One region of the Marinilactibacillus sp. 15R genome, then DNA from elsewhere that is predicted to be linked to it. Evidence: predicted binding sites of a transcription regulator. Region 1 holds the regulator's gene; each other region holds the start of a gene.
The links. The regulator HrcA, encoded in region 1, represses chaperone genes, less so after heat shock. The targets are predictions, from matches to a motif close to TTAGCACTCNNNNNNNNNGAGTGCTAA.

Region 1 (4,834 bases):
AATTATTTTTCGCTAGAGACGAATCTGTAGCATATGGAAATCACATTGATGAATTATTGAATCAGTTAAAAAATAATGATTAAATAAGTGATATTCATTTTTATTATTAATTGATCTAAATGGAAAGAGAATCAGTTGTCTTTATTGACATGGGTTCTCTTTTTCCATGTATGGTCAATTTACATATCTGAATAAGGTATACGTAATTAACAAGTAGTGGAGGGGTTCGTTTGGAAGGAATCATACCTTTGTGGAAAGAAAAAGGGATGACTAGTCATGATTGTGTTTTTAAAATGAGGAAAATTTTAAAAACTAAAAAGATTGGACATTCAGGAACGTTAGATCCTGACGTAGAAGGTGTATTACCAATTGCGATAGGAAAAGCAACAAAAGTTTTGGAATATATGGTGAACTCTAAGAAGACATACGAGGGTGAAATTACCCTTGGGTATTCCACAACAACTGAGGACGGTTCAGGAGAAACCGTTCTAAGTAAAACAGTTGACGACCAATTGAAATTAGAGGATATTGATAAAGCGATGGATTCTTTCATTGGTGAAATTATTCAAACCCCTCCAATGTATTCTGCTGTAAAAGTAAATGGTAGAAGGTTATATGAATATGCAAGAGCTGGAGAAACAGTTGATAGACCATCAAGGTCAGTCAACATCTATAACTACGAGCGAATATCTAATATTTCCTACAATAGTGAAGAAAGTACTGCTTCTTTTGCATTCAAAGTAAGTTGCAGTAAAGGGACATACGTAAGGACATTGGCAGTTGATACGGGAGAATATTTAGGGTATCCATCACATATGTCTAAATTGACGAGAACAGAAAGTGGCGGATATCACTCATCTGATTCTTTCACTTTAGCGCAAGTTAAGCAAGCTATGGACAATTCGGAACTAGAAAAAATAATTAATCCTTTAGAATCTGCTTTAACTTCTTTTTCAGCGTATCATCTGAATGAAGAAGAGTGGTCTAGAGTAAAAAATGGATCTTTGATTCCTAAAAATCAAGTTCCAGAAAATATCAAAATGCCGGTAGTATTTTATCTAAAACAAAAAGCTGTTGCGATTTATTCGGATCATCCAAATAAATTAGACTTATTAAAACCAGTTAAAGTATTAAGAACAGAATTGTAGGTGACAACGTGGACATTATTAAAATTCATCATCCATATGATCCATCAGAAATTATCCAGGAAGATATTGTCTTGATTCTCGGATTTTTTGATGGCATTCATAAAGGACATCAGAAAGTTATTGAAACAGGAGTGGAAATTGCAAACGAAAGAGGTATAAAAGCAGCATTGATGACTTTCAATAGACACCCCGCTTTTGTATATAAGAAATTTGATCCTGAATATCATTCTTATCTGACAACAATGGAAAGAAAAGAGAAACTGATTGCAGAACTGGGAGTAGATATTTTGTATGAAGTAGATTTTACATCTAGTTTCGGTTCATTACCACCTCAAGAATTTGTAGATCAGTATATCGTAGGTTGGCATGCCAAAGCAGTCGTTGCTGGATTTGATTATACTTATGGTAAAGCGGATATCGCTAATATGGACAACCTTGACCAGTATGCTAAAAATAGATTTGATATTTTCAAAATAGAAAAACAAGATGATTCGAACCAGAAAATCAGCTCTTCACGAATTAGACAAGCTATCCTTGACGGAAAGTTAACGAAAGCAAATGAGCTACTTGGATATTTATATGAAACGAGCGGATTTGTCATACATGGTGATGCAAGAGGAAGAACACTAGGCTATCCGACCGCCAATATATTGTCAGATCCAGATGTGTTTATGCCTAAAATCGGAGTATATGCAGTCAAGTTGTTCGTAAATAATGTCTGGTATGACGGGATGGCTTCCATTGGATATAATCCCACATTCGGATATAGAAAAAATCTTTCTGTTGAAGTTCATTTGTTTGATTTTAAAAATGAAATTTATGGGGAAAATGTACGAATAAAATGGGTTAAATATCTTAGAGATGAAATTAGATACGACTCTATAGAGTCTCTAATCAAGCAATTACAACAAGATGAAATAGATTCTAGAGAAGTTTTGGCAAAGGTCAAAACAAATCAAATTTTATAGTTGACAAGTTGATGCTCTTTTGTTAAATTATAAATGTGTTAGCACTCGGATAAGTCGAGTGCTAATTTAATGAGAATAGTATATTGTTATATGATTCTCGAACAACTAAAAAATTAAGATGTCTCTAACCGTGCTTAGGGAGATGATGCACATGTTGACAGAGAGACAATTGATCATTCTGGAGACTATCATTAGGCTTTTCACTTCAACGAGTCTGCCAGTAGGATCCAAAAAGTTAGTAGACGAAACAAATATCGAAGCTAGCTCTGCAACAATCAGAAACGAAATGAGTTCTCTTGAAAAAATGGGATTTATAGAAAAAACACATTCTTCTTCAGGAAGAATTCCATCCTTAAAAGGGTATCGTTTTTATATAGATCATCTTATTCAACCTAAACAAGTTGAAAAGGATCAGATTGTTATGATCAACAAAGCATTCGGTAATCATGTTCGTCAGATGGATGACTTATTTCATCAGTCTGCTCAGTTATTGTCACAATTGACAAGTTATACTGCTTTTGTCTTAGGGCCTCAAGGAAAAACAAGTAAGTTAACCGGCTTTAGGTTAGTTTTACTGAATAATCATCAAGTTATGGCTATCATTCAAACTGATACTGGTGCGATAGAAAATACTGTTTTTCGCATTTCAAAGCAAGTGAATGAATCAGATATTGAAAAAGTAACAAATATATTCAATCAACATTTAGTTGGATATTCTTTGTATGAAGTCTACTTTAAGCTTCAAAACGATATACCGTTATTAGTAGAAAAGTATGCTTCATCAGCAAAAGATATGTTAATAACAATCGAAGAAGTCTTTGGACAGCCTAAAGAAGATCGATTGCATATATCTGGTAAGACAAACTTGCTTGATTTCACTGATCATATGGATAGGAAGAAATTGAAGTCATTATATGAATTATTAGATAATGAGTTAGATTTGAATAGAATATTAAGTAAAGCAACACAAGATTTTGAAGTGAAGATCGGAACAGAATTGAATCATGAGTTATTTGATGATTTCAGTTTAGTCACAGCTACCTATAAAGTAGATGGTCATGGTGATGGAATCATAGCGGTATTAGGACCAACAAGTATGCCATATGCTCAGACATTTGGAGTATTGGAAGTTTTCAGGAAGCAACTAGCAGATACTTTACTCAAGTTTTATTTAGAATAGAGATTTAAAAGTGAGGGACAATAATGAAGGAAAAGAATGAAGAAATGAATAGTCGTTCTAATGAAGAACTGGAAGATCAAATCCTTGAAGAAGAAACAGCAGAACAAGCTGAGGTTAATGAAGAAGATCCGATTCAAGCAGAACTTGAACAGACTAAACAGCAGTTAAGCGAAACAGAAGATCGTTATTTAAGATTACAAGCTGAACTGGCAAATATTCAAAAAAGGAATCAGCGAGACAGAGAACTGGCAACTAGATATCGTTCTCAAGATCTTGCTAAAAACTTATTACCCGCTCTTGATAATATGGAACGAGCACTTACAATTCAAGTAGAAGATGAAGCTGGTAAAAACCTTAAAAAGGGTGTTGAAATGGTAATTGAAAGTATTGACCAAGCTCTTAAGTCAGAAGGAATTGAAGTTATTGATGCTGAGGGCAAACCTTTTGATCCAAATTATCATGAAGCATATACACAAGTGCCGGCGGATAGTGAAGAGGACAGTGGAACAGTCGCACAGGTTTTCGAAAAAGGTTATAAACTGCATGATCGTGTATTACGTGCAGCAAAAGTCGCTGTCTATCAGTAAATTCTAAAATCAGATTCAAAAATTAAAACAAAAAATTTATGAAGTAAAGGTGAGTATATCATGGGAAAAATTATTGGTATTGATTTAGGAACAACAAACTCTGCAGTAGCGGTTCTTGAAGGTGGAGAATCTAAAATTATTCCGAACAAAGAAGGGAACCGAACAACACCTTCTGTTGTTTCATTCAAAGATGGAGAAATTCAAGTTGGAGAAGTAGCTAAAAGACAAGCTATCACTAACCCAAATACAGTCATTTCAATTAAACGCCACATGGGTGAAGATTATAAAGTTGAAGCTGAAGGAAAAGAATATTCGCCTCAACAAGTGTCAGCTTTCATTCTTCAACATCTAAAAGCTTATGCGGAAGACTATCTTGGTGAAGAAGTAACAAATGCAGTTATCACTGTACCTGCTTACTTCAACGATTCTCAACGTCAAGCTACAAAAGATGCTGGTAAAATTGCGGGATTAGAAGTAGATCGTATCGTTAATGAACCAACTGCTGCATCTCTAGCTTATGGGTTAGACAAGGTTGATACAGATGAAAAAATTCTGGTTTTTGACTTAGGTGGAGGAACTTTCGATGTTTCTATTCTTGAATTAGGAGATGGAGTATTCGAAGTAATGTCTACTGCTGGTGATAACCGATTAGGTGGAGATGACTTCGATGAAAAAATCATTGATTACCTTGTTGCTGAATTCAAAAAAGAGAATGGGGTAGACCTTTCAAAAGATAAAATGGCGTTACAACGTCTGAAAGATGCTGCTGAAAAAGCTAAAAAAGATTTATCAGGTGTATCTTCAACTCAAATTAGTTTACCATTCATTAGTGCGGGAGAAGCAGGACCACTTCATTTAGAAGTAACATTAACACGTGCTAAGTTTGATGAAATTACTGATGATTTAGTTGAAAGAACAAAACAACCTGTTCGTCAAGCACTTAAAGATGCG
Region 2 (4,834 bases), 800 kb from region 1:
TTGCTGCTCCAACTTTAATGACAGCAACCCCACCAGCAAGTTTAGCAATACGTTCTTGTAACTTCTCGCGGTCGAATTCAGAATTTGTTTCTTCTGACTGAGCACGTAACATAGAGACTCGTTGTTCGATTTTATCCCTTTCTCCAGCTCCTTCTACAAGTGTAGTGTCATCTTTAGTAATAACTGCTTTGCCGGCAACACCAAGTTGATCAATGGTCATATCTTTCAAGTCTAGACCTAGATCATCAGTAATCACAGTACCATTTGTCAAAATTGCGATATCTTCAAGCATTCCCTTACGACGGTCACCAAAACCAGGTGCTTTAACCGCGACAACGTTTAATGTTCCTCTTATTTTATTCAGTACTAGTGTTGGCAGTGCTTCACCTTCAATATCATCAGCAATAATTAATAATGGACGATTTTGTTGCATGATGTTTTCTAGAACAGGAAGAATGTCTTGTACAGAAGAAATTTTCTTGTCTGTGATCAAAACATAAGGATTATCCAGATTTGCTTCCATTTTTTCATTATCCGTAACCATATACTGAGATAAATATCCACGATCAAATTGCATACCTTCTACAACATCTAATTCAGTTTCAATTCCTTGAGATTCTTCGATCGTAATAACACCGTCACTACCAACTTTTTCCATAGCATCTGCTAATAGTTGACCGATCTCTTCATCTCCAGATGAGATTGCTGCAATTTGAGCGATTGATTCTTTTCCTTCTACTTTAGTAGAAACTTCATGTAAAGCTTCTACTGCACGTTTAGTGGCTTTTTCAATTCCACGGCGGATACCAACTGGATTGGCACCAGCTGTAACGTTTTTCATTCCTTCATTAACGATTGCTTGTGCTAGCACCGTTGCAGTGGTTGTTCCATCTCCAGCGATATCATTTGTTTTGCTTGCAACTTCAGCAACTAACTGAGCACCCATATTTTCAAACTGATCTTCCAGTTCGATCTCTTTTGCAATCGTCACACCATCGTTAGTAATTTGAGGAGCACCAAAAGATTTATCTAAAATAACGTTTCTTCCTTTGGGACCTAATGTTACTTTTACTGTGTTTGCCAATTTGTCTACTCCACGTAGCATTGCTGCACGTGCATCTTCAGAAAATTTAATATCTTTAGCCATTATTTCCACCTCTTAATTAAATTTTTCAAACTTTCAATTTTATGATTTGACACGAATAAAATACAACTTCATAAAAATTATTCTACAACAGCAATGATATCTGAATCTTTAAGAACTAAATATTCATTGCCTTCATATTTAACTTCTGATCCAGCATATTTCTCGAAAATCACTTTATCTCCAACTGCAACGTCCATATCGGCACGTTTCCCGTCATCTAAAACTTTCCCACTACCCACAGCGACTACTTTAGCTGTTTGCGGCTTTTCTTTTGCTGACTCCGGTAAAACAAGTCCACTGACAGTTTTTTCTTCTTCTTTGATTACTTCCAGAAGAACACGATTTCCTAAAGGTTTTAACATGGTGTTATCCCTCCATATAATTTTATAGTTGAGTTTATATTCGTGTTAGCACTCGATGCACCCGAGTGCTAACTCCAATACTTAGTATATTCAAAACTGAGTTTTCTTGCAACCCTTTTGAAGTTAAAAAATTGATTAAAATCATATCTGGAATACTGACAAAATTTATGTTAAGTTACTAGTAATGTCAAAAACGACTTTATTATCTTTAGAAAATGAGGATGAATCTATTGGAACAATCACATAAAAAAACAGCTCTCCAAATCATACTGCTGTATATATTCGTTCAGTTGGCAACCGTACTAACCGCTCAATTTCTACCTGAAAGCATTCGTACAGATGGGGTAATCTGGTCTAACCTGCTTTTCTTTACTCTTGGTGCAGTCGGAATGATTTATCTCAACCAGAAAAAAGATTTTACATTTTCTTTTGAAAAACCCTTTAGATCAAATATTCCTGAAATTATCTTATGGGGATTTCTCGGATTAATTATTGCGCTCTTTGCGCAATTTATTGCTACAATGATTGAAATCAATTTCCTTGGTGCATCTCAAGACTCACAAAACACTCAAAATATTATTGCAATCATCAAGCAGTATCCTTACTTTCTTCTACTCTCTTCTATAGCCGGACCTATTATGGAAGAATTTGTCTTCCGTAAAGCAATATTTGGTATGGGTTTAGAGAAAATCGGCGGAATAGGTGCAGCTGTTGTCAGCTCGCTCATGTTTGCAGTCATTCACTTTGATGGAAGAATTTTAGTTTATTCTACTATGGGACTTGTTTTTTCTTGGTTGTATTTCAAGACAAAAAACATTTGGACACCTATCATCGCCCATTGTCTTATGAATACAGCTGCTGTAATTGGAAATCTGATTCTAAATAACTAAAGAATTTATTGTATGAAAGGATTTTTAAATGACCGAAAAACAAATTCTAAGCTATATATTTTTTAAGTACGTAATGTGCTTTATATTACTCTACTTCGTCATTGATATTGTCGGATTGGAAGGATGGGGTATATTCCCGTTGTTGTTTGCCTTTCTGGCTACCAAAGACTTTGTTCAGGGAACTCGTCTAGCAGATTCATATTTTAAAATCAGGAAAAACCGAAATAAATAATCAAAAAAGCAGCTACCCGTTGATTAATTCAATCAAACAAGGTAACTGCTTTTATTTTCCTGTATTACTTAATCTTCTACAAATATCTCTCCAGTTTCTTCATCAATGATTACTTCTTCCTCATCATCTAATTCTTGATAATAATTGATGAAATAAATCAACGTTTGTAATTCATTAGTCAAGTCAACATTGTGTACACGCACACTGTCAGGAACATTCACTCGAATAGGTGTAAAGTTCATAATTCCTTTAACGCCACCTTCGACAAGTTTGTTCGCCATTTCCTGCGCAATTTCTGAAGGAACAGTCAAAATCGCAACATCAATTTGCTGCAGATCCAACTGTTCTACCATTTCATCTATATGATAAATGGGAACACCTTGGTGAATGGTTCCAATCAATTTCTCATTGATATCAAATCCTGCACTGATACGGGTATTATTGTTTCTTCTGAAATTATAATTCAAGAGAGCTTGTCCTAGATTTCCTACACCGATCAAGGCAACATTCGTCAATCGATCCTGGTTCAATGTTTTACTGAAAAAGTTCATCAATGCTTCAACATCATATCCATATCCACGTTTTCCTAATGCACCAAAGTACGAAAAATCTCGTCTAATTGTTGCACTGTCAACTTTTACTGCTTCACTAAGCTTTGCAGAAGAAACACGATTTTTTCCTGCTTCATGGAGAAAGCGTAAATAACGATAATAAAGGGGTAATCTCCTTGCAGTAGCTTTTGGAATTTTCTTTTCTACCATACTTTTTCTCCTTCAAATTATAATTCAATATAAAACTTCCCATTAAACTAAAAGTAATATACCTCATCTAATATTTTTAACTTTCATTTCACAAATTCCTATAGTATTTCACTAACTATTATAGCACGGAATTTATAAATTGGAAGTTAATATGACTATAAAATAAGGGATTCTATATTACCTATGAGAATATTATCATATATGATCATATCAGCTTGTGAAAAAATCGATAGAATTCATCTTATAAAAAGCAATTACATCTATCGAAATTTCATCATTTTTTTAAGCAGTTATTATGATCCATCATCGACTGTTCTGTTTATCAGTCATGGAATATGCTAAACTTATAAGACAAGATATTTGAGGAAATTTAACTGTTTAACGTACAAATTTTAAAAATGAGGAATATAAAATGATACTTTTGCAAACTCAAAAAATAGCTCGTCATTTCGGTGCTGAGGTACTATTTAATGATGTCACATTGGAAATCAAAGATAATGCTAGAGTTGGTTTAGTGGGACGAAATGGTGCTGGAAAATCTACCTTACTGCACATTATTTCCGGACAGGAAGAACCAGATGCTGGAAGAGTCAATAAAAAGAAAGATATAACCTTAGGGTTTTTAGATCAACATACTGGTTTAGAATCCAATAAAACGATATGGGAAGAAATGCTAGCCATATTTGAACCTGTTATCCAGATAGAAAAAGAAATGAGAGAAATTGAGTATCAAATGAGCTCTCCTGATTTATTATCAGATAAAGAATACTATCAGGAATTGCTAAAAAAATATGACTCGCTTCAAGAGTCATTTAAACAATTGAATGGATATGGCTACGAAAGTGAGATACGCTCTGTTCTTCATGGCTTTCGCTTTTACGAATCCGACTTTTCAACTCCCGTTTCCCAGTTATCTGGAGGACAAAAAACGAGATTAGCTTTAGCGAGACTACTGCTAGAAAAGAAGGATCTGCTTATTTTAGATGAACCCACCAACCATTTGGATATCGAAACCTTATCCTGGTTAGAAAAATACTTGCAGAATTATACGGGAGCTTTGCTGATTGTTTCCCATGACCGTTATTTTTTAGATAAAGTTATCAACGAAGTTTATGAAGTAAGTAATAAGAAAGTCCAGCATTTTACTGGAAATTATTCTAACTATCTCAAACTTAAAGCTGAACTGATCCAGAAAATGTGGAAAGAATATGAAAAACAACAAAAAGAAATAGAGAAAACAGAAGATTTCATCAATCGGAACTTAGTTCGTGCCTCAACAACTAAAAGGGCTCAGTCACGTAGAAAAATGTTGGATAAGATGGATAAAATAGACAAACCTCAAGGTGATGAAAAGTCTGCCCATTTCAGTTTTCATACTGAGCGAGAATCTGGTGGAGTTGTCTTACAAACAGAAGATCTGGCAATTGGTTATAGCCATCCTT
Region 3 (4,834 bases), 270 kb from region 1:
AGGGCTCAATTGAAGGAGAGCATCAACTAAAACAAGAAAGTCTGTACGACCAAGTATTAGAAGAAGCAATGCTATTGAAAGAAGCGGGAAATGATTTTTCTGAGAAAGCAATATTGGATGGTGAATTGACACCTGTATTTTTTGGATCTGCATTGACTAACTTTGGCGTTCAGACTTTTCTGGAGACATTTTTACAGTTTGCTCCAGCACCGACTGAACATATTGATATAGACGGTAGAAAGGTTTCACCTAATAAAGAAGAGTTTTCTGGCTTTGTCTTTAAAATTCAAGCAAATATGGACCCAAAACATCGTGATCGTATTGCGTTTGTACGAATTTGTTCTGGAGACTTTGAAAGAGGAATTGATGTTACTCTAACTAGGACAGATAAAAAAATGAAATTGTCAAATTCCACACAATTTATGGCTGAGAATAGAGAATCTGTTAAAGGGGCCGTAGCAGGAGATATCATCGGGTTATATGATACTGGCAACTTCCAGATTGGAGATACAATCTACGAAGGAAAGCAGGCGATTGAATTTGAAAGCTTGCCACAATTTACACCAGAATTATTTATTAAAGTAGAACCGAAAAATGTTATGAAGCAAAAATCTTTCCATAAAGGAATTAATCAATTAGTTCAAGAAGGTGCTATTCAGCTATACAAAACCTACCATACTGAAACGTACATCATTGGCGCGGTAGGACAATTGCAATTTGAAGTTTTCCAGCATCGTATGCTGAATGAATATAATTCAGAAGTTGTCATGACCTCAATAGGCAGTCGAATTGCTCGCTGGATTAATCCGGAACAATTGGACGAAAATATGGGATCAAGTCGTAACATGCTGGTTAGAGACAGATTTGATAGACCTTTATTCTTGTTTGAAAATCAATTTGCAGAGCGCTGGTTCAGCGATAAATATCCAGATGTTGAATTAACATCACTTCTATAAAAAGTTACAATATATTTATTATGTTTATGTAAAAAACACATGGAGCTCATTAACCAAGTAATTGGTCAGTAAGTCTCATGTGCTTTTTTATTTGTCCATTATAAGGGATTTACTTTTATTCTTCTGAAGAACTTTGATTCTTATCTATTGGATTGTCGTATTTATCTTCAGCAACTGATTCTTGAGATGCAGCCACTTTTTCAATAACTATGGCATCATCATCATTTACTGTTGCCTTGATATTACTTGCGCCCGGATGGTTCAAGTAGTACTCCGCAACTTTATCTTCGATTTGTTCTTCGATTACTCTACGAAGTGGACGGGCTCCCATTTTAGGATCATATCCTAAATCTACTAGTTTTTCTTTAGCTTTATCATCGACTGTTACTGTTATATTATGTTGTTTCAATGCATCATTGATTTCTTCTAACATTAACGAAACGATTTCCATAAGATGTTCTTTTGATAAAGAATGGAATTCCACAATACCATCTAGACGATTCAAGAATTCTGGTTTAAAGAATTCACCAAGGTTATTGAGTAGTGAATGTTGTTTTCCACTTAATTGTGCTCCAAATCCTACGCTTGATTCAACGTTTGTTGTTCCGGCATTACTTGTCATGATAATAATTGTTTCTTTGAAATTAACTGTACGACCTTGTGCATCAGTTAATCTTCCATCATCCAAAATCTGTAAGAACATGTGCAGTACATCAGGATGGGCTTTTTCCACTTCATCAACTAAAATCAAGCTGTATGGATTGCGGCGGATTTTTTCAGTTAATTGCCCAGCTTCATCATATCCAACGTAACCTGGAGGAGAGCCTATTAGTTTAGAAGTACTGTGTTTTTCCATATATTCACTCATATCCAAGCGGACGTATGAGTCTTTACTACCGAATAATTCAAGCGCTAAAGTTTTAGCTAATTCAGTTTTACCAACACCTGTAGGACCTACGAAAAGAAAAGAGCCGATTGGACGATTTTTCTGTCTTAGGCCAATACGATTTCTACGAATCGCCTTAGCTACTTTTTCAACAGCATCATCTTGTCCAATTACATGATTACGCAGAGACTGATCTAAGTCTCGTAATTGTTCTTGTTCTTTTTCTTTTAATTCTCCAACAGGAATACCTGTTTTTTGCTCGATGATATGAACCATATCTTTTTCTGAGATTTCAGGTAAATCTGAATCGGGTGTTTGCTGATCCAGCATTTCTTTATGCTTAGTTACTTGATCACGGTAAAATGCTGCTTTTTCATAATCTTCTTGTTGTAATGCTGCTTGTTTTTGCTTTTCAGCTTCATCTATTTTTTGTTTGATTACTGCTGGGTCTACTGTACGGATGGTCAAATTTTTCTTAGATCCAGCTTCATCGAGTAAATCAATCGCTTTATCGGGTAAGAAACGATCTTGAATATAACGATGAGATAATTCCACTGCACTTTGTATTGCTTTATCAGTGTAGTGAACATGGTGATAATCTTCATATTGTTTTTGAATCCCTTTTAATATTGTAATGGTTTCTTCTGGAGTCGGCTCATTGACTCTAACTGGCTGCAAACGTCTTTCGAGTGCAGGATCTTTTTCGATCTTTCTGTATTCATTCAAAGTCGTAGCGCCAACCATTTGCAGTTCCCCACGTGCAAGAGCAGGTTTTAAAATATTTCCAGCATCCATACTGCTACCTTCAGCAGTGCCGGCGCCCACTAATTCATGAACTTCATCAATAAACAGAATAATAGAATCATTTTCACGCAATTCTTTTATCAATTGCTGCATGCGTTCCTCGAATTGTCCTCTTATACCTGTTCCTTGAACGAGAGAAGCAACATCTAAGCGAATTACTTCTTTATTCAATAATTTTTGTGGAACTTCATCATTTACAATTTTAAGAGCCAAACCTTCTACGATAGCAGTTTTACCAACACCTGCTTCTCCAGTTAAAACAGGGTTGTTTTTTGTACGACGATTTAAGATTTCGATAACTCTTTCTATTTCTTTATCTCGGCCAATGACAGGGTCAATTTTCCCTTCTTTAGCCATTTGTGTTAGATCTACACCATATTCTCCAAGCAAGCCGCCTCTTCCTGAAGCGTTGTTGCGAGGTGGCTGTTGACCATTTCCTCGGAATGCCTGGTTTGGTGGAGTCTGCTGATTAGGATTTTGAGTGTTGCCTTGAGAGATTGCTCTAAAGAGATCATCAAAGTTTCCAAAACCAAATGGGTCTTGAGCATTTCCTTGATTCATTCTACCTTGCTCCTCTTGTTGTCTGATTTCTCTATAACATTTCTGACATAAGTCAATTTCACGATTTCTCCCATTGATACTTGTGGTTAAATGAATAGTTGCATTGCGTTGCATACATCTTTGACATATCATGCTGCTGCACAACCTTTCTTTTAGTTCTATTATCTAGTTTTATTATACTAGTCTATCTGCAAAAGGTCAGTTGAAAACAACTATTTTAAACAATATTTTACAAAGAAACATCTACATAAAGTTGTTTTGACCAAATTTGACCTATTGCTAATTCTTATTATACTCTGACCTATTTTGCCTTTCAAGTGATAAATACCTCGAAATAGTAAAAAATAGTTGTAGGGTTATCAGAAAAATGGTAATCTGTATAGGAAGAAAGGTGAATAATGACTTATTATGCCGTTTTTCTAGTTTTATCTAACTATAAGACGGATGTTCTATTCACTATTTTCAAAAACTATTATATTTGTAAAGGGGAAACTAACAATGGAAAAACGTAGCTATAATGTAACAGCAGAAACTGGTATTCACGCACGTCCAGCAACATTACTTGTACAAACTGCAAGCAAATACAACTCAGATATTACTTTAGAATATAAAGGTAAATCTGTTAACTTGAAATCAATCATGGGTGTTATGTCACTTGGAGTTGGTCAAGGTGCAGACGTTACAATTTCTGCTGAAGGTGCAGATGAAACAGAAGCAATTGAAGGAATCGAACAAACAATTAAAAATGAGGGAATGGCTGAATAATGGCATCACAAGTATCTGGTATTGCTGCAAGTGATGGTATTGCTCAAGCTAAAGCTTATTTATTAGTAGAACCTGATTTATCATTTGACAAAAAGACGATTTCAGATGTGGAATCTGAAGTTAATCGTTTACAGGCTGCTATCGATACAGCTAAAGAAGAGCTTGCTAACATTCGATCTATTGCAGCAGAGTCACTTGGAGAAGAAGAAGCACAAGTATTCGATGCACATGCAATGGTGCTTTCTGATCCGGATTTGATTGATCAAACAAACACAGTAATCAAAGATGAAAAAGTAAATGCTGAAGCAGCTTTGCAACAAACATCTGATAATTTTATTACAATGTTTGAAGCGATGGAAGATAATCCTTATATGCAAGAAAGAGCAGCAGATATACGGGATGTACGTAAACGTGTTATGTCTCATTTGCTAAACGTAAAACTTCCAACTCCTGCTACAATTGATGAAGAAGTCATCATTATTGCAGAAGATTTGACGCCAAGTGATACTGCTCAACTAAATAAACAATATGTAAAGGCTTTTGTGACTAACGTTGGTGGACGTACTTCTCACTCTGCTATCATGGCTCGTTCATTAGAAATTCCTGCAATCGTAGGAACGAATAATATTACAGAAATGGTTGCAGAAGGAGACTTTTTGGTAGTAGATGGTATGGAAGGTGATGTTTTCATCAATCCTTCAGAAACTACTATTGAAACATACAACAAAAAAGCAACTGAATTTGCAGAATTAAAACTTGAGTGGGACCGCTTGAAAGATGAGAAGAGTGTTACTAAAGATGGGAAACACGTTGAACTGGCTGCTAATATCGGAACTCCTAAAGACTTAACGGGAGTAATTGA

Region 2: the regulator HrcA is predicted to act here: its motif matches at 1,555-1,581, upstream of groES (co-chaperone GroES).
Region 3: the regulator HrcA is predicted to act here: its motif matches at 3,505-3,531, upstream of BKP56_RS07685 (ATP-dependent Clp protease ATP-binding subunit).

Annotation. Positions count from the first base shown of each region.
Region 1 is NZ_CP017761.1:1,822,164-1,826,997, forward strand. It holds gene rbfA (30S ribosome-binding factor RbfA) at 1-83, shown strand, start outside; gene truB (tRNA pseudouridine(55) synthase TruB) at 231-1,148, shown strand; gene ribF (riboflavin biosynthesis protein RibF) at 1,157-2,116, shown strand; gene hrcA (heat-inducible transcriptional repressor HrcA) at 2,268-3,296, shown strand; gene grpE (nucleotide exchange factor GrpE) at 3,320-3,883, shown strand; gene dnaK (molecular chaperone DnaK) at 3,944-4,834, shown strand, end outside.
Region 2 is NZ_CP017761.1:1,018,804-1,023,637, reverse strand. It holds gene groL (chaperonin GroEL) at 1-1,147, opposite strand, end outside; gene groES (co-chaperone GroES) at 1,225-1,509, opposite strand; gene BKP56_RS05030 (CPBP family intramembrane glutamic endopeptidase) at 1,740-2,399, shown strand; gene BKP56_RS14230 (DUF4305 domain-containing protein) at 2,428-2,631, shown strand; gene BKP56_RS05020 (redox-sensing transcriptional repressor Rex) at 2,700-3,392, opposite strand; gene BKP56_RS05015 (ABC-F family ATP-binding cassette domain-containing protein) at 3,805-4,834, shown strand, end outside.
Region 3 is NZ_CP017761.1:1,549,049-1,553,882, forward strand. It holds gene BKP56_RS07680 (peptide chain release factor 3) at 1-956, shown strand, start outside; gene BKP56_RS07685 (ATP-dependent Clp protease ATP-binding subunit) at 1,072-3,339, opposite strand; gene BKP56_RS07690 (phosphocarrier protein HPr) at 3,706-3,972, shown strand; gene ptsP (phosphoenolpyruvate--protein phosphotransferase) at 3,972-4,834, shown strand, end outside.